One region of the Arthrobacter sp. B2060 genome, then DNA from elsewhere that is predicted to be linked to it. Evidence: riboswitches for the same ligand, from Rfam matches in the RefSeq annotation. Region 1 holds a riboswitch; each other region holds the start of a gene.
The links. Region 1 has a riboswitch for S-adenosylmethionine ahead of AC5RUM_RS11855 (aminotransferase class V-fold PLP-dependent enzyme). Riboswitches for the same ligand answer to the same signal wherever they lie in the genome.
Positions count from the first base shown of each region.

Region 1 (5,931 bases):
GCTGCTCAAGAACGTCACCCTGACCGGCGGCGTGCTGCTGGCCTCCGTGGACACCGCCGGCAAGCCGAGCCTGGCCTGGCGCGCCGAGCACCTCGCCGCTGATGCCCGGAAGACCGCGAGCCATCTGGCCTCGGACGCGCGCAAGACCACCGGGAAGAAGCTGCACAAGGCCGACAAAGCCGTCCGCAGGGCAGTCGACCATGCAGTGGGGGCATAGGCAGGAATGACTGGATCCATCACGGACCCGACCGCCGGCCACACCGGCGATGCTGAGCTCTGGCCCGCGCCCTTTGCGGAGCGGCCCGTTGACGCCACAGTGCGCGTCCCCGGCTCGAAGTCACTGACCAACAGGTATCTCGTCCTGGCAGCCCTGGCGGACGGGCCATCCCGCCTGCGGGCGCCGCTGCACTCACGGGACTCCGCCCTGATGATCGGGGCGCTGCGCCAGTTGGGAGCTGACATCCGTGAGGTGCCGGGCGACAGCCCCTTCGGTCCAGACCTCGAAGTGACGCCCATCCCGTCAGGTTCCGGTGCAGTGGACGCCGTCATCGACTGCGGCCTTGCCGGCACGGTCATGCGCTTCGTGCCGCCGATGGCGGCACTCCGCAAGGGTGTCTCCGTTTTCGACGGCGACCCGCACGCGCGCGAACGCCCCATGGGCGCCATCATCGACGCGCTGGCGGCGCTTGGTGTCACCGTCCTCGGCGAAGCCGGCGAAACGCCGTCGTCACTGCCTTTCCGGGTTGAGGGGACGGGAGAGGTCAGGGGTGGCCACCTCGTGATCGACGCGAGCGCGTCATCGCAGTTCGTTTCCGCGCTGCTGCTGGTCGGTGCACGTTTCTCCGAGGGCCTGCACCTGGAACACTCGGGCGACTCCGTGCCGAGCCTGGACCACATCAACATGACCGTGGCTGTGCTGCGCGGCGTGGGGGTGGAGGTGGACGACTCAACACCGAACCACTGGATTGTCAGTCCGGGCCCGATCCGCGCCTTTGACGAACGCATCGAACAGGACCTGTCCAATGCCGGGCCCTTCCTCGCGGCAGCCGTGGCGTCGGGCGGCACGGTGCGCATTCCGGACTGGCCTGCGCCCACCACCCAGGTCGGTGACCAGTGGCGGAGCATCCTCCCGAAGATGGGTGCCACCGTGACGCTGGAAGCCGGAACGCTGACCGTCACGGGCGGCAGGGAGATCCGCGGCGCGGACTTCGCCGACACCAGCGAGCTCGCCCCTACCGTCGCGGCGCTCTGCGCCCTGGCCACCGGCCCCTCCCGGCTCAGCGGCATCGCGCACCTTCGGGGACACGAGACGGACCGCCTGGCCGCGCTGGCGGCGGAAATCAACGGCCTTGGCGGCGATGTCCAGGAGACAGACGACGGGCTGGTGATCCGGCCCGCTAAGCTCCACGGCGGCGTGGTCCGCAGCTACGCTGACCACCGGATGGCCACCGCGGGCGCCATCCTCGGACTGGCTGTCAGGGGCGTCGAGGTCCAGGACATCGGCACCACCGCCAAAACCATGCCGGACTTCCCGCAACTGTGGGCGGACATGATCGCGCAAGGCAGCCACAGCTGGCACGGCAACGCTGCAGGGACCACCGGTGGCACGCAGTACTGAGTCCTGGGACGAATCCGACGTCCGCATCCGGCCCAACAAGAAAGGCACCCGGCCCCGCACCAAAGACCGGCCCAGCCATGACGACGCCGTGACGGGACGCATCATCACCGTTGACCGCGGCCGCTACACAGCGGTTGTCGGCGAGGACTCCGGCGACGAACGCACCGTCATTGCCGCCCGGGCCCGCGAGCTCCGCCGCTCCCCCGTGGTGGCGGGGGACTTCGTGTCCCTCGTGGGAGATGTGTCCGGAGCTCCGGACACACTGGCCCGGCTCGTGAAGATCCAGGACCGGAAGACGCTGCTGCGCCGCAGCGCCGACGATACTGACCCGGTAGAACGGGCGGTGGTGGCCAACGCTGACCAGCTGGTGGTTGTTGTGGCGGCAGCGAACCCGGAGCCCCGGACCGGTTTCATCGACCGTGCGCTGGTGGCCGCCTACGACGCCGGCATCGAGCCGCTGCTGCTCGTCACCAAGGCCGACGTCAAGGACCCCTCGGAACTCCTGGATAACTACCGCCACCTCGATTTCCCGGTCATCATCAGCCGCACCGCCGACTCGGCCGCCTCCGGCATTGACGCCCGCTCCGACGACGGACTGTCCGCCCGCCTCGACATAAACGCCGTCTCCGAGCTGCGCGCCCATCTGGACGGCAAAGTCACCGTCATGCTGGGCCACTCCGGCGTCGGCAAATCCACCATGGTGAACGCGCTGACCGGCGCGGAACGTGCCACCGGGGGCGTCAACGCCGTCACCGGACGCGGGCGACACACGTCGTCGTCGGCTCTTGCACTCAAGCTGGCGGATGCTCCCTCCGGGAGCTGGATCATTGACACCCCGGGCATCCGTTCGTTCGGCCTGGCCCATGTGGATCCGGACCGGATCCTGCATTCGTTCCCCGATCTGGAGCCCGGCACGGAGGCCTGCGAGCGGGGCTGCAAGCACGATGCCTCCGCTGTGAACTGCGGTGTGGACGCCTGGGTGGAGGCCGGCAATGCAGGACCCTCCGGGCCCGCCCGCCTTGCCTCCCTGCGCCGGCTGCTGGGCACCGATCCGCGCATGGAAGCCCAGGAAACAAAGGAACTCGGAAGCGTCAGCTGAGCCGCACGGCGCCTCCGGCCAGCGGACATCCCCGCCCCGCCGGTTCTTTGACGGTAGTTTGGAACCATGACCCAACCCGCTTCGAGCTATAACGACGACCTGCGCCTGGCCCATGTACTGGCGGATTCCGTGGACGACCAGACCATGAGCCGGTTCAAGGCGCTTGATCTTCAGATCGAAACCAAGCCTGACCTGACACCGGTGACGGATGCCGACAAAGCCGCCGAGGAATCCATCCGCGGACAGCTGTCCCGTTCCCGCCCCCGCGATGCCGTCCTCGGCGAGGAGTTCGGCAGTTCCGGCCACGGCTCCCGGCGCTGGATCATTGACCCCATCGACGGAACCAAGAACTTCGTCCGCGGAGTCCCTGTCTGGGCAACGCTGATCGCGCTCGTTGATGAAGGTGAGCCCGTGGTGGGCCTGGTGAGTGCGCCCGCACTCGGAAAGCGCTGGTGGGCGGCCAAGGGCGCCGGCGCCTATATGGGCCGTTCGCTGGCCGCTGCCACCCGGCTCAGAGTCTCCAACGTCTCAAAGCTCTCGGACGCTTCGCTGTCCTACTCCAGCCTTGGCGGCTGGAAGGAGCGGGGAAACCTGGATGATTTCCTTGCCCTCACTGAGGACGTGTGGCGCACCCGTGCCTTCGGGGATTTTTGGTCCTACTGCATGGTGGCTGAAGGCTGCGTTGACATTGCCTGCGAACCCGAACTGAACCTGTACGACATGGCTGCGCTGGTGCCCATCGTCACGGAGGCGGGCGGCCGTTTCACCTCCCTGGAGGGAACCGACGGCCCCTTCGGCGGCAACGCCCTGGCCACCAACTCGATCCTTCATTCCGAGGTTCTCAAGCGCCTCAACCCGCAGTTGGACGATCTGCTGTAGTTCGGCCCAGCGCGCTTTCGGGGAATATTCGACGTCGGACTCCGCCCTCAAGGTGGAGTCCGACGTCGTATGTTCGGCCACCTGCCCGAATTTGGGACGGCTGTAACAAACGGCTTAACAATTGCATCGGCTTTTTCATCGGCGGGCCGGTGTTCTACGCTTTTCTACAGGTCACGAGTGCCAGCGTAAAACCCCGGTTTGCTGGCCGGCAACCCTCCATTCGCGGTGGGGTGCCCCGGGTGACGACCAGGCCGGTCCGGAACGGACCCGGCAAGCGCGGATCCCCGTCACAAGGGGTCCTTTCACAGCGAGGTCCCATGACTACTGCAACCTTCTCCTCCAACACCGCTGCCGGCCTGCTCGACGATCGGTTTGCCGCTGCCGGACGGCCGCTGGCGGCAGTGACCGGCGCTGAGATCCAGGCCCCGCTCATCCAGGGCGGCCACGTGCGCTATGCCAACCTCGACTATGGAGCGTCGGCCCCTGCACTCTCCGTAGTCTCCGCCTACCTCAACGAGATCCTGCCGTTCTACGCCAGCGTGCACCGCGGGGCCGGCTACGCCTCGCAGATCAGCACCTCTGTCTACGAAAACGCCCGGAACATCGTCCGCGAGTTTGTGGGCGGCCGCCCGGACGACTCCGTGATCTTCACGCGGAACACCACGGATTCGCTGAACCTGCTGGCCGGCTGCCTCCCCGTCGAGGACCACGGCTACACCGGGGAAGTCCTGTACCTGGACATCGAGCACCACGCCAACCTGCTGCCGTGGCAGGGTGTGCCCCACCGCAGCGTGGTGGCGTCCGAGACCCTTGAGGCCACCATCGGCAGCCTTCGGGCTGAACTCGAGCAGGGCGACATCAGCCTGCTTGCCGTGACCGGCGCCTCCAACGTCACCGGTGAGATCCTGCCGATCCGCCGCCTCGCCGCCCTGGCGCACGAATTCGGCGCCCGGATCGTGGTGGACGCGGCGCAGCTCGCGCCGCACCGCCGCATCAACATCGCCGCGGACGACGTCGACTACCTCGCCTTCTCCGGCCACAAGCTGTACGCGCCTTTCGGCTCCGGCGTCCTGGTGGGGCGCACCGACTGGCTCGACGCCGGGTCACCGCACCTTGCCGGGGGCGGCGCAGTCAGTGAAGCCCGGCTCGACGGCGTCAGCTGGACCACCGGCCCCGCGCGGCACGAAGGCGGCTCGCCCAACGTCCTGGGCGCAGCCACCCTCGCCCGGGCGGCCCAGGTGATCGCCGCCCTGGACCAGGAGCAATGGCACACGCACGAGGCCGCCATCCGCTCCTTCCTCGTCGAGGGCCTGCAGAAGATCGACGGCGTCACTGTCCACCAGATCTTCTCGGACACCAACCCCGACACTGACACCATTGGCGTGGTCAACTTTTCGGTGGAGGGCTACGACGCCGGACTGGTGGCTGCCTACCTGTCTGCCGAGCACGGCGTCGGGCTGCGCGACGGCCGCTTCTGCGCCCACCCGCTCCTCAAGCGCCTGGGCCTGCCCTCGGGTTCCCTGCGCGCCAGCTTCGGCGTCGGGTCACGGCTTGAGGACGTCCAGCGCCTCCTCGCCGGCATCGAGGAGCTGCGCCGCAGCGGCCTCGGCTGGGACTACGTGGTGGACTCCGGGCGCTGGGTTCCGTCCAACGACACCCGCACCTACCCGCATTGGGCACCGAACACACCCGGTACCGCAGGCGCTGCGCCCTGCACTCTGGACTGAGCGGCACCCTCGACTGACGGCCGCCAGACGGCGCAGTCACAAATGCGGTAAATTCGAAGGGTCAATTTTTACCCTGCCCTAAGGAGACGGCGCGTGGCACGCGGTGGCCCTAAACTCGACCACGGGCGGCGGCAGGAGCTCGGTCAAAGCTTCCAGGACGGCGGCGAGCACTACCACCGTGTTCGGCCCGGCTATCCGGCTGAGTCCGCGGATTGGCTGGTCCCTTCCGGCGCACGGACGGCGGCCGATCTCGGCGCAGGAACCGGCAAGTACACGGAGCTGCTCGTGGCACGCGGCCTGCGTGTCAGCGCGGTTGACCCCTCCCCGGACATGCTTGAGCAGCTCCGTAACGCCTACCCTGCGGTGGAGGCGCTGGAGGGAACCGCTGAGGACACAGGACTTCCCGGATCGGCGTTCGACGTCGTCACTGTGGCGCAGGCATGGCACTGGTGCGACCCCCTGCGTGCCAGCACCGAGATCGCCAGGATCCTGCGGCCCGGCGGCGTGCTTGGCTTGGTCTGGAACCAGCTGGACACATCCGTGCCCTGGGTCCACAGGCTCTCGCGCATCATGCACGCCGGTGACGTGCACAAGCCGCACTTCCGGCC
Region 1 covers NZ_JBNHFR010000005.1:292,182-298,112, reverse strand. Annotated here, with positions in the region: gene AC5RUM_RS11875 (DoxX family protein) at 1-217, shown strand, start outside; gene aroA (3-phosphoshikimate 1-carboxyvinyltransferase) at 224-1,618, shown strand; gene rsgA (ribosome small subunit-dependent GTPase A) at 1,602-2,717, shown strand; gene hisN (histidinol-phosphatase) at 2,784-3,596, shown strand; SAM riboswitch class IV at 3,766-3,879, shown strand; gene AC5RUM_RS11855 (aminotransferase class V-fold PLP-dependent enzyme) at 3,914-5,323, shown strand; gene AC5RUM_RS11850 (class I SAM-dependent methyltransferase) at 5,417-5,931, shown strand, end outside.

Region 2 (5,931 bases), on a different contig from region 1:
AGCTGGGGACGAAGACCAGCACAACGTGGTCCCCCACCGAAACGTCCGTGACGCCGTCGCCCACGGCTTCGACCCGCCCGACTGCTTCATGCCCGAGTGCCATGGGAAGCGGCCTGACCCGGGAACCGTCAACCACGGACAGGTCAGAGTGGCACAGGCTCGAATAGGTGATGGCGACGCCGAGTTCCCCCGCCCGGGGTGCGGGCCGGTCCAATTCCTGCACGAGGAGTGGACGGGCTTCGGCGTAGCGGGTTCCGGAGGGAACGGTGGCATAGAGGACAGCTGCTCGCATGGAAATTCCTGCCTTCGGTGGATTGCCGGCACGCAGCTGCCCGGGCCTGCGTGGTCGCGGGTCCGGGCAGCTGGGCTGGCTGTTGTGCTTGCTTACTGGTGGCTACTTTTTGCCGGCGGCCAGAAGGTCGGCGGTGCCCTGGGCGTCGGCGGCGTCGACGTCGTGCAGTGAAATGCCGCGGGTTTCCTTGAGGAAGTACACCGAGATCAGGGTTACGATGCAGGCCCCGAGGAGGTACAGCGCCACCGGGGTGGAGGACTTGAAGCTGCCCAGCAGGGAGGTGGCGATGATCGGGGCCATGGAACCGGCCACGATGGACGTCACCTGGTAGCCCAGGGAAACGCCGGAGTAGCGCATCCGGGTCGGGAACATCTCGGCCATGATGGACGGCTGGCCGGCGTACATGAGGGCGTGGAACATCAGGCCGATGGTGATCGCGGCGAGGATGATGAGGTCATTGGCGGTATCCATCATGGGGAAGGCGAAGAAGCCCCAGGTTCCGCCCAGGATGGCGCCGGCCATGTAGACGGGACGCCGGCCGAAGGCGTCGGACAGCTTGCCGACCAGCGGGACCGTGCAGAAGTGGATGAAGTGCGCCACCAGCAGGAGCAGCAGGATCCGGGACGTGTCGGTCTGCACGACGACCTTCAGGTAGGTGATGGAGAACGTCACCACGAGGTAGTACAGGATGTTCTCGGCAAAGCGCAGGCCCATGGCGGTGAAGACGCCGCGCGGGTAGCGGCGGAAGACCTCGGCGACGCCGTAGCCCTTCTTCTCGACGGTGACTTCCTTGCGGGCCTCGAGGAAGATCGGTGCGTCCTGGACCTTGGTGCGGATGTAGTAGCCGATGATGACGATCACGGCAGACAGCCAGAAGGCCACGCGCCAGCCCCAGCCGAGGAATGCTTCCTGGGAGAGCGTGGAAGAAAGGGTGAAGAGCACGCCAGTGGCCAGCAGGTTCCCCATCGGAACGGCCGACTGCGGCCAGCTGGACCAGAATCCGCGGGACTTGTTGGGGCTGTGCTCGGCAACGAGCAGCACGGCGCCGCCCCATTCGCCGCCGACGGCGAAGCCCTGGACGAAGCGGAGGAACACCAGCATCGCCGGGGCCCAGTAACCGATCTGGGCGAAGGTGGGCAGGCAGCCCATGAGGAACGTGGAGACACCGACCAGGATGATGCTCAGCTGCAGCAGTTGCTTGCGGCCGAACTTGTCACCGAAGTGGCCGAACACGATGCCGCCGATCGGCCGGGCCACGAAGCCCACGGCGTAGGTGACGAACGCCGCGATGATGCCGTCCAGCTCCGTCCCTGAATTGGGGAAGAACATCTTGCCGAACACCAGGGTGGCCGCGGAGGCATAGAGGAAGAACTCATACCACTCAACCACCGTGCCGGCCATGGACGCCGTAACGACTTTCTTCAGGCCCGACGCCTTGACATCGGTTTCCTCTACGCGGCTTGCGGCCGGGTTTTCCGTACTCATTTTGTGAACTCCTTCGGCGTCTTCGTCGACACCACATGGGACCAGGCTCTGACGGACCTGTGATGTGTGCCACTGGCCGCCGTTTCCAACGAGTATGGTCTGCCCCTGCTGCAAGCTCAACGACAAATAGTGCAGGGCGCATCTGCATAAATGCACAGTCAACTGGCCCTAGAGCCATTCCCTGCGGCGTCGGAGCCGGTCCCGGGAGCGGGAGTTCAGGTTGGTGATCAGGCTGAGAAATGCCCGCGGAGCTGGGCGCTGAGCTGCCCGATCTCGGTGAGGAAGCCGTCGTGGCCGATCGGCGCTTCGATGACATGGACGTCCACGTCACCGGGGAGGGCGTCGGCGAGTTCACGTGACTGGGACGGGAAATACAGCCGGTCCGAGTCGACGGCGGCGACAAAGAAGTCCGCCGTGGTCCGCGCCAGCGCATCCTTCAGGGTTCCGCGCCCGCGGCAGATGTCGTGGCTCATGAGGGCTTCGGTAATGGCGATGTAGCTGTTGGCGTCGAAGCGCTGGACGAGCTTGCTCCCCTGGTGGTCCAGGTAGCTTTCCACCTGGTACCGGCCGCGGTCCGCGAGGGCATCCGCCTGCAGTGGAGCTTCGCTGTCCTGGGCGTTCCGGCCGAACCGGAAGTCCAGCTCGTGCGCCGAGCGGTAAGTAATGTGGGCGATCCGGCGGGCGAGGGCCAGCCCGGCTTCGGGGATCGGGCCCCCGTAGTAGTCGCCGCCGTTGAAGTTGGGGTCCTGGCGGATCGCGAGGGTCTGCGCCTGCGCAAAGGCGATCTGTTCGGCAGTGCTGCTCGCGCCCGCGGAGATCACGCCGCAGCGGCGCACCCGGTCGGGGAAGGTGACCGCCCACTCCAGTGCGCGGGCGCCGCCCATGGAACCTCCCACAACGGCAAACCAGCTGCTGATGCCGAGCTGGTCAGCCAGGCGCGCTTCGGCAACGGTGGAGTCCCGGAGGGTCACCAGCGGGAAGCGCGAGCCCCACGGCTTGCCGTCGGGGGCGGCCGACGCCGGGCCCGTGGATCCGTAACAACCGCCCAGGATGTTAATGGAGACGACAAAGAACCTGTCCGTATCCGCCGGCGCGCCCGGTCCGGCAAGCTGCTCCCACCAGCCTTCCTCGTCCCCGCCGCCCCGCGTCACATGGGTGCTGCCGGTGAGTGCGTGCTCCACCAGGATGGCGTTGGAGCCGTCCGCGTTGAGCGTCCCCCATGTTTCGTAGGCAAGGGTGACGTCGGGGAGGAATCCGCCGGCCTCGAGCTCGATGCCGCCGATGTTGGCATACTGCACAGTGCCGTCGGGAACCCGGCCGTCCAGAGTGCGGTTGTCCAGCACTGTGCCGTGGGGAAGTCGGCCCTCCGGCACATCGGTGCGGGTAACGGAAATCGTCATCGGTATACCTCTTCTACGCGCTTGCCCGCCGCCAACTGGCCGGCAGGCCAGGTCTTCACCCGGGGCACCCCACCGCGGAAGGAGGGTTGCCGGCCAGCAAGCCGGGGCTGTCGCTGGCACTCATGACCTGGACCAAGCTTACGAAAGGGCCCACGCTCCGCGCGAAGATTGTGACGGCTATGTGACTCCAGCGGGCCCTGAACGCTGGCGGCGGGCACCAGGGCAGATCTCGGAAATCTGCTCTTCCGCACATAGCCCAAACGGGTTAGGCAACCCTTAGCTGAGAGCCGCGTCACAAGATGCCAAGATGAGGGCATGCGCATGGATCACGTCTCTTACGCCTGTGAACACGATGGCCTGGCGGCCACCACTGAACGAATTTCGTCCGCCCTCGGCGTTGAAGCCGTGAAGGGCGGGGTACACCCCCGTTTCGGAACGCGAAACATGATTATCCCGCTCGCGGGACACAAATACCTTGAGGTCGTGGAGGTCCTGGACCACCCGGCGTCGGACAAAGCCCCGTTCGGACAGGCCGTGCGCGCACGCTCTGCCGCCGGCGGCGGCTGGATGGGCTGGTGCGTCGAAGTGGACGACCTCGCCCCGTTCGAGGAGCGTCTGGGACGCGCCGCAGTCAACGGCAACCGCAAGTTCCCGGATGGCCGCGAACTCGTGTGGAAGCAGATCGGCATCCTGGGCCTCATTGCGGACCCGCAGGTCCCGTACATGCTGAAGTGGGAGGGCGATCCTTCCCTGCACCCGTCCAACGCCTATGACAGCAATGTCAAGATGTCCAGCCTCACCATCGCAGGCTCCGCCGAACGGGTCACCGAGTGGCTCGGCGAGCCTGTCGAACGGCCGCTGGAGGATGTTGCCGTCAACTGGGTGGCTCCGCACGGCACGCCGGGCATTCTGTCCGTCACGTTTGAAACCGCAGCAGGCGCCGTCACCATCTGACGCGCCCGGCAGCAGGCTTCAACTGCACGCTGCCACTACACTTCGGCCGCCATCAGCGGGTGCCAACGACGCCACCCACCGATGGCGGCCGAATTATTTCCCTACCCCAGGCCGATGCTCTTTCCGAACAGGCTGAAGCCGACGAAGGCCACTATGTCCAGCAGCGCATGGGCGATGACCAGCGGCATCACCCGCCGGGTTTTGGTATAGATCCAAGCGAACACCACGCCCATGATCGCATTGCCGATGAACGGCCCGAAGCCCTGATACAGGTGGTAGCTGCCGCGGAGCATGGAGCTGACGAAGATCGCCACCGGCACCGACCAGCCGAGCTTCCCGAGGCGGTCCAGCAAATACCCCACCACAATCACTTCCTCCACGATGCCGTGGCGCACCGCGGAAAGAATCAGGACGGGAATCGTCCACCAGTACGCGTCCAGGGCACTGGGGATGATCGCCGTCGTAATACCCAGCGCCCGGCCCGCGGCATAGAGGCCCAGTGAGGGAATGCCGATCAGCGCCGCCAGCCCCAGTCCCTGGAGCAGGTCACGCCCGGGGCGGGCGAAGTTGAAGCCGAGCTTCCGGAATGCCGAGCCGCTGTCACTGCCTGTCCCGGCCTTGGGCTGCCGCTGCTCCGTCATGAAGTACAGGACCAGCAGAACGGGCACCAGCGCGAAGATGATGTCCAGGAGCTGGTAGGTCAGATCGAAATACTCGCGCGTGCTTTGCGAACGGTTCAGTGTGGACGTGCCCTGGGCGAGCGGCGCCTGGCTCATCTTATCCAGGAGCTGCACCACCGAGTAGGCGGCCGACTGCCCCAGGGACAGCCCCAGGACGATCCAGATTTCGATCCGCAGACGACGGCGGGAAGGAACCAACATGTTCCTATCTTGCCTGCAGTTGCTGGTACTTGCCTGATGGGCTTCCGGACGTATCTGCCGCTGTTGGGTACGAGGCTGGCCCTATGCTGGGAAACTATGAGTGCGCCCGGGAAAATTATCATGATCCGGCACGGCCAGTCCGCCGCCAATGCCGACACGTCCATTTACAACCGGGTGCCCGACTACCGCATTCCGCTGACACCTCTGGGTGTGGACCAGGCCAGGGCCGCCGGAGAACGCATCCGGCGCGAGCTGGACGGCCAGCAGGTGAGCGTGTACGTCTCGCCCTACCTGCGCGCCTACCAGACGCTGGAAGCACTCGATCTGGGCCCGCTCACGGAGCGGGTGATCGAGGAACCCCGGCTCCGTGAGCAGGACTGGGCCAATTTCCAGATCTCCGGCGACATCGAGGACCAAAAAGAGCTGCGCAATGCGTACGGCCACTTCTTCTATCGGTTCCGCGAGGGCGAGTCCGGTTCGGATGTCTATGACCGCATTTCGTCATTCATGGAGACGCTCTACCGGCACTGGGCCAAGCCGGACTACTCCCCCAACGCCCTGCTGGTCACGCACGGCCTGACGATGCGCCTGTTCTGCATGCGCTGGTTCCACTGGTCCGTGGAGTACTTCGAGTCGCTGAACAACCCGGACAACGCGGAGATCCGGATGCTGGTGCGCACCGGAGACGGCAAGTACGAACTCGACCAGCCGTTCACGCAATGGGTGGAGCGCCGGGTGGACGAGACCGTCCTCGACGCCCCGCCGGTGGTGTTCTAAGCCCGTGGTGCTCTGAGGCGCGGTGTTCTGGGACCCCGGCTTCCTAGGCCTGCCGTGTCCGCGGCGTTTCCGGCGCCACGATGACTTCCGTGCCAATCGCTTCAAAGGCGGCCTTGTCCTTGGCGGAGATGCCGGAATCGGT
Region 2 covers NZ_JBNHFR010000002.1:231,646-237,576, reverse strand. Annotated here, with positions in the region: gene AC5RUM_RS05835 (zinc-binding dehydrogenase) at 1-292, opposite strand, end outside; gene AC5RUM_RS05830 (MFS transporter) at 395-1,777, opposite strand; gene metX (homoserine O-acetyltransferase MetX) at 2,005-3,177, opposite strand; SAM riboswitch class IV at 3,190-3,305, opposite strand; gene AC5RUM_RS05820 (VOC family protein) at 3,493-4,131, shown strand; gene AC5RUM_RS05815 (CPBP family intramembrane glutamic endopeptidase) at 4,233-5,012, opposite strand; gene AC5RUM_RS05810 (histidine phosphatase family protein) at 5,133-5,789, shown strand; gene AC5RUM_RS05805 (DeoR/GlpR family DNA-binding transcription regulator) at 5,833-5,931, opposite strand, start outside.
Region 2: another riboswitch for S-adenosylmethionine. It lies ahead of metX (homoserine O-acetyltransferase MetX); the one in region 1 lies ahead of AC5RUM_RS11855 (aminotransferase class V-fold PLP-dependent enzyme).

Region 3 (5,931 bases), on a different contig from region 1:
CAGTCCCTTGGTGAGCACCCAGGCGTTGAACGCGGACAGGTTAGGCCCGGTGTGGCGCATCAGCTGCTTGACCGGTCCGTCGATGAATTCCTTGGTGCCCAGGATGGCGCCGCCCAGCACGCGGCCCTGGCCGTCGATGTGCTTGGTGCCCGAATAGACGATCACGTCGGCGCCGAGGTCGCCGCAGCGCTGCAGCAGGGGAGTGGCGAACACGTTGTCGACGACGACGGTCGCACCGGCCGCGTGGGCGAGCTCGCTGACGGCGGCGATGTCCACAATTTCCTGCATGGGATTGGACGGCGACTCGAAAAAGACAGCAGTGGTGGGCACCGAGAGGGCCGTACGCCACTGCTCAAGGTCCGGCCCGTCCACGAAGACCGTCTCCACGCCCCAGCGCGGCAGGATTTCGTTCAGGATCACGAAGCAGGAGCCGAACAGAGAGCGGGCGGCCACCACACGGTCCCCGGCGGCCAGCAGGGCGCCCAGGGCGGTGAACACGGCGGACATGCCCGACGCCGCGGCGAAGCACGCTTCCGTGCCTTCGAGCAGGCGGAGGCGCTCCTGGAAGGTGGCCACGGACGGGTTGCCGTAGCGGGAATAGACGAAGCGTTCGTCCTCACCCGTGAAGGCGCGCTCGGCAGCGGCCGCGGACTCGTAGACGAAGCCGGAGTTCAGGAAGATCGGCTCGGTGGTCTCCTGGAAATTGGTGCGGTCCAGCCCGCCGCGGACGGCTTGGGTCTCGGGACTCCAGCCGGCGGCATCTTGATTGAAGGTCACTTAGTTCTTTCCCAGGTTTGTCGGCAGACCGCGGTTTTTCCAGCCGTTGACGGTGCGCTCACCGTACCGGTCGGGCTCTCCCTCGAAGCCTTCGAGGACGTTGTACGAGGTGAAGCCGGCCTGGGTCGCCGCGATGGCTGCGGCAATGGAACGCTGGCCTGAGCGGCACAGGAAGACGAGCTCTGCGCCGTCGTCCTCCGGAGCCTGCTCCTTGAGCTGGTCGATGAAGGCCCGGTTGGGGATGCCGCCCGGGAAGGTCCACTGGATGAACAGCGGGTCATTCTCGGTGGCCTTGGTGTCGGGGATGCCAATGTGTGCCCATTCGCCCTCGGTGCGGACGTCCACCAGGACGGCGCCCTCCTCCAGCTTGGTCCACGCTTCGTGCGGGGTAAGGTCTCCGGCGTAGCTCATGCGTGCCCCTCGAAGGCTTCGGCGTCGAGGTTCTCGTCCGAGTCCAGCCGGTCCACGGCAGTGGCCACGGCGGCATCAGCTGTTGCGACGGCCAGGGGCAGGATGACGGCCTGGGCCACGATCACGTCCCTGCCGTTGAACGCGGCTGCCGGGTTGCCGTGCAGCACATACCCTTCGGCCAGGGCGTCCGAAATGCGTTCGCAGAAGGCACGGTTGTCCGGTCCGGTGATCAGGCGGTAGGCCAGTTTTTCCTCAGGTTTGTCCTGCGGGGCCGGCAGGGTGGCGCCGGCGGGCGCGTCCGTCATGACGGATCTCCTTCTCTCACGCTTGCAGCTCGAGTGGTCGATTGCCGAGTATTCACCTGAGGCACCCCGCCGCGAAAGGGAGGGTTGCCGACCGGCCAGTCAGGGCTTGGCGCCGGTTCTCATTACTCCTCAAAAAAGTAACACCGACGACGCCGGCGCGCACCGCCGCCGTCGTCATGTTCCGTAACGCTGGAGGCCTGCAGCGTCGGTTACAAAGATCTCGACCGGGTGCATAATGACGGGAGATGAACCGCCATAACGCCGGATGAAACCAGGCACCAGTGAACGAAGCGAATGCCAATAGAGTCGGCCCCATGCTGCACTTTGGGTGGTTTGTGGGCCACGGGTTCGGGGTCCAGGGCTGGGGGACACCCGGTTACGGGATCGGCTACGACTGGAAGAAACCCGGGCTGTACCAGCACGCCGTGCGCGAGTTCGAGCGGGCCGGACTGGACCTGTTCATCATCGAGGACTCCCTCACCGTCCCCGACACCTATGGCGGGAGCGCCGAAGTCTCGCTGGCGCAGGCCTCCTTCGCGCCCAAGCACGATCCGCTGGCCCTTGTCCCGTACCTGCTCTCCGCCACGGAGCACCTCGGCATCGTCCCCACCGTCAGCGCCTCCTTTTATCCACCGTTCACGGCCGCCCGGCTGCTGGCCACGCTGCAGCACTTCTCCAACGGCCAGCTCGGCTGGAACGTGGTGACCTCCGGCAGCGACCTTGCCGCGCAGAACTACGGGCTGGACCAGCAAATCGAGCACGATCTCCGCTATGAAAAGGCGGAGGAATTCGTGGACGTGGTGCGGAAGCTCTGGCGCAGCTGGGACCAGGACGCCATCGTGGAGGACGCCGGGGCCGGCGTCTTCGCCGACCACACTAAGGTGCGGCCCATCCACCACGAGGGTGAATTCTTCCGGGTCCGGGGCCCGCTGAACACGGCTCCCCTGCCGGAGGAGCCTGTGCTGGTGCAGGCCGGCGCATCGCCGCGCGGCAAGGCCTTCGCGGGAGGCAACGCGGATGTTGCCATTGCGCTGGCCCGCGGCTCCGACGGCATGAAGGCCTACCGCGAGTCCATCCGGGCCGAAGCCGCCAAGGCGGGCAGGAACCCCGACGACGTCAAGGTGCTGTTCGTCCTCAAGCCCACTGTGGTGGGCTCCAAAACCGAGGCGGAGGAACTGCGCGCCGCGCGGCGGGAGCTGACGCAGCGGGACGTCGACAGCCAGCTTAATTCGATCTCCTATCTGTCCGTCATCGACTTCAAACAGTTCGACCTGGACGAGCCGCTGCCGGCGCTCAGCACCAACAGTAACCAGGGCACGCTCGAGCACTTTTCCAAGGCGGCGCCGCCCGGCTCGACGCTGCGCGAGATCCTGCGGGCCCGCAGCGGCGGCGCCGGGGACAGCATCATCGGCACCGCGGAGGAAATCGCCGACCACCTCGAGGAAACAGGCGCCGCTGTGGGCGGGGACGGCTTCCTCTTCTCCGGTTTCGTGGACCCGGCCACCGTGCACGGCGTGCTGGACAAACTGGCACCGGTTCTCCGGCGCCGCGGGCTGCTGCGGACAAGCTACGGCGACGGCGGCCTCCGCCGGAACCTGCTGGACTTCTAGTGCCATGGCCGGGACACGGAGGCCGGACAGCCTGCTGCCGGATGCAAAACGTGCCACCTTCCTGATCGGCACGGCACACCTTGTGGCCGCCGACGTGGCACGGGTTGCCTCCGATCCGACGGTCGAAGTCGTCCTGAGCGCTGACGCAATGGAGCTGATGGGCCTCTCCCGGGATGTGGTCCAGTCGGCCATCGACTCCGGCCACAGGGTCTACGGGCTGAACACTCTGCTGGGCTCCGGCCGGGACACGGCGGTGGTGGAAGAATCCATCCTCGACTATCAGGTGCAGGTGGTCCGCTACCACCACAGCGGGATCGGCGCCCTGCTCGCTCCGGAGGAAATCCGGGCCGTGATCCTCGCGAGGCTGATCGGCTTCACCCGCGGCGGTTCCGGCGTCCGCCCTGAGGCAGCCCGGTTCTATGCAGAACTGCTCAACCGGGGTGTGCTTCCCGCCATTCCCCGCGACGGTTCCGTCGGCTCCTCAGACCTGACGCAGCTGGCCGCGGTGGCCGCCGTCGCCATCGGTGAAGGACAGGCACTGGCGCCCGACGGGAGCATCATTTCCGGCGCGGCGGCGCTCGCCGCGGCAGGCCTTGAGCCGCTCGTGCTGGCCGCGGGCGAGGCCCTGGCGCTGGTCAGCGCGAACTCATACTCGATCGGCGCAGGCACCCTGGCGCTGGCCCGGCTGCTGCATCTGGCCGACCTGGCGGACACGGCTCTCGCCCTGTCGCTGGAGGCCACCGGACGGTACGACGGCGGGGGGAACCTCAGCCCGTTTTCGCCGGCCGTGCAGGCGGCCAAGGCGGTGGACGGCCAGCGGATCTCGGCCGCGAACGTCCGGCGTCTGGTGCGCGGCGGCTGGCTGGAGGACCCGCGGCGTGAAGTGTCGGTGCAGGACGCCCTGTCCTTCCGCGCCGCGCCGCAGACGCACGGCGCGTTCCGTGCCCAGGTCACTGCCTTGGCCGGCGCCCTGGAAGTGGAGCTGAACGGCCGCGGCGACAACCCGCTGACGGAGCTGGCCACCGGCCGGATGGTGTCCGGCGGCAACTTCCAGCCCATGCAGCTGGCCTTCGCCTTCGAGGCGCTGCGGCTGGGGCTGGCCCACCTGGGCATCAGCAGCGAGCGGCGTATCGCCAAGCTCTACCCGCCCCAGCGGCTCATCCGGCAGCTGAACCTGGAGGCAGCCCGAAGCGGCACCCCGCTGGCTTCCGAGGAGCTGCCGGGCCTCCTCTGGTATTCGGCAGCAGGCCTGTTGGCTGAACTGAAATTCCTGGCGGCGCCGGCAACGCTGGGGGCACCAACGCTCTCCGCCGATGTGGAGGACCACTCCACGCTGGCGCCCCTCGCGCTCCAGCAGCTGCAGCAATCGGTGGAGGCCGCCTCGAAGCTGCTCACCATTGAGGCGCTGACGGCCGCCTACCTGCTGTCGGAAGCGCAGGCCGCGGAGGTCGGCGGAAGGGAATCCGCGGCGGAGGGGCGGCCGCTCGGCAAGGGGACCGGCGCCGTCGTCGACCGTCTTTTCCGGCTCCTGTCCGAGCAGTTGCCGGCATCAGCATTGGTGGAGCGGGGACACGCGGCACTGCGGGACCTGCTGCCCGGCCTGGCGGAACTCCGGCTGCCGCCGGGGGAGACGGACGAAACAGGAGGCGAAGCATGAGCACAGTGACAGGCAGGCCCGAACCACGGCACGCGGCGGCCGTGGTGGACCTCGGGGCCGACGCCGGCGCCATCCTGGCGCGCGTCGGCCATACGCCGCTCGTTCCCCTGGAAGAGCTCAGCCGGGGCCTGGGCAGCACGGTATTCGTCAAGCTGGAATCGGAAAACCCCGGCGGCTCCATCAAGGACCGCACGGCGCTGAGCATGGTGCGCGCGGCCGAACACAGCGGGGAGCTGCGGCCCGGCGGGACGATCGTGGAGAGCACCTCGGGGAACACGGGGATCGGGCTGGCGCTGATCGGGGCGCTCACCGGGCATCCCGTGGTGGTGGTGACCGGTGATTCCATTTCCGCGGAAAAGCTGGAGGCGCTGAGGCGGTACGGGGCGCAGGTGGTGTTCACGGACTGGAGCGCGCCGTCGCATTCCCCGGCGAATGCCAGGGCGGTGGCAGCCCGCATCACGCAGGAAATTCCGGGCGCCTGGCGGCCCCTCCAGTTCGACAATCCGGCCAACCCGATGGCCCACTACGAGGGGACCGCGCCCGAAATCTGGGAGCAGACGGCGGGGAGGATCACGCACTTCGTGGCGGGGGTCGGCACCGGCGGGACGATCACCGGGAACGGGCGGTACTTCAAGGAAAAGTCAGCGGGGCATGTCGAGGTGATTGGCGCCGATCCGTACGGCTCGGTGTACAGCGGAGGGCATCCGGGCCAGATTCTGGTGGACGGCGTGGGCAATTCCTGGCCCAAGCCGGACTGGCCGAAGGTCTTCGACCCCGGCTTGCTGGACCGGTTCCTCCGCATCCCGAACGACGAGGTGTACACCACCGCCCATCGGCTGCTCAACGAGGAGGGGCTGTCCCTTGGCCCGTCGTCGGGGCTGACGGTGGCGGCAGCCCTCCGCGTGGCACGGGCCGCCCCACGCGGGTCCGTGGTGGTGGCCATCGCCCCGGACACCGGACGCAACTACCTGAGCAAGGCCTTCAACCCCGAGTGGCTGGCGGACAACCACATCCGCCTGGCCGCGGACCTTGCGGAGGACTAGGTCAGCTGACGAGCTTCTCCGGTCAGAGAGCAGGGCCGCTCGCCGCGGTTTCGCTTTCGGACCGGATCCAGGAGTTCCAGTCGAGCGGATGCACGGACGGCCGGCCCAAAAGGTACCCCTGGGCCGCA
Region 3 covers NZ_JBNHFR010000009.1:55,722-61,652, forward strand. Annotated here, with positions in the region: gene AC5RUM_RS15565 (O-succinylhomoserine sulfhydrylase) at 1-777, opposite strand, end outside; gene AC5RUM_RS15570 (rhodanese-like domain-containing protein) at 778-1,188, opposite strand; gene AC5RUM_RS15575 (DUF1737 domain-containing protein) at 1,185-1,493, opposite strand; SAM riboswitch class IV at 1,507-1,620, opposite strand; gene AC5RUM_RS15580 (NtaA/DmoA family FMN-dependent monooxygenase) at 1,808-3,103, shown strand; gene AC5RUM_RS15585 (aromatic amino acid ammonia-lyase) at 3,108-4,760, shown strand; gene AC5RUM_RS15590 (PLP-dependent cysteine synthase family protein) at 4,757-5,803, shown strand; gene AC5RUM_RS15595 (EAL domain-containing protein) at 5,826-5,931, opposite strand, start outside.
Region 3: another riboswitch for S-adenosylmethionine. It lies ahead of AC5RUM_RS15575 (DUF1737 domain-containing protein); the one in region 1 lies ahead of AC5RUM_RS11855 (aminotransferase class V-fold PLP-dependent enzyme).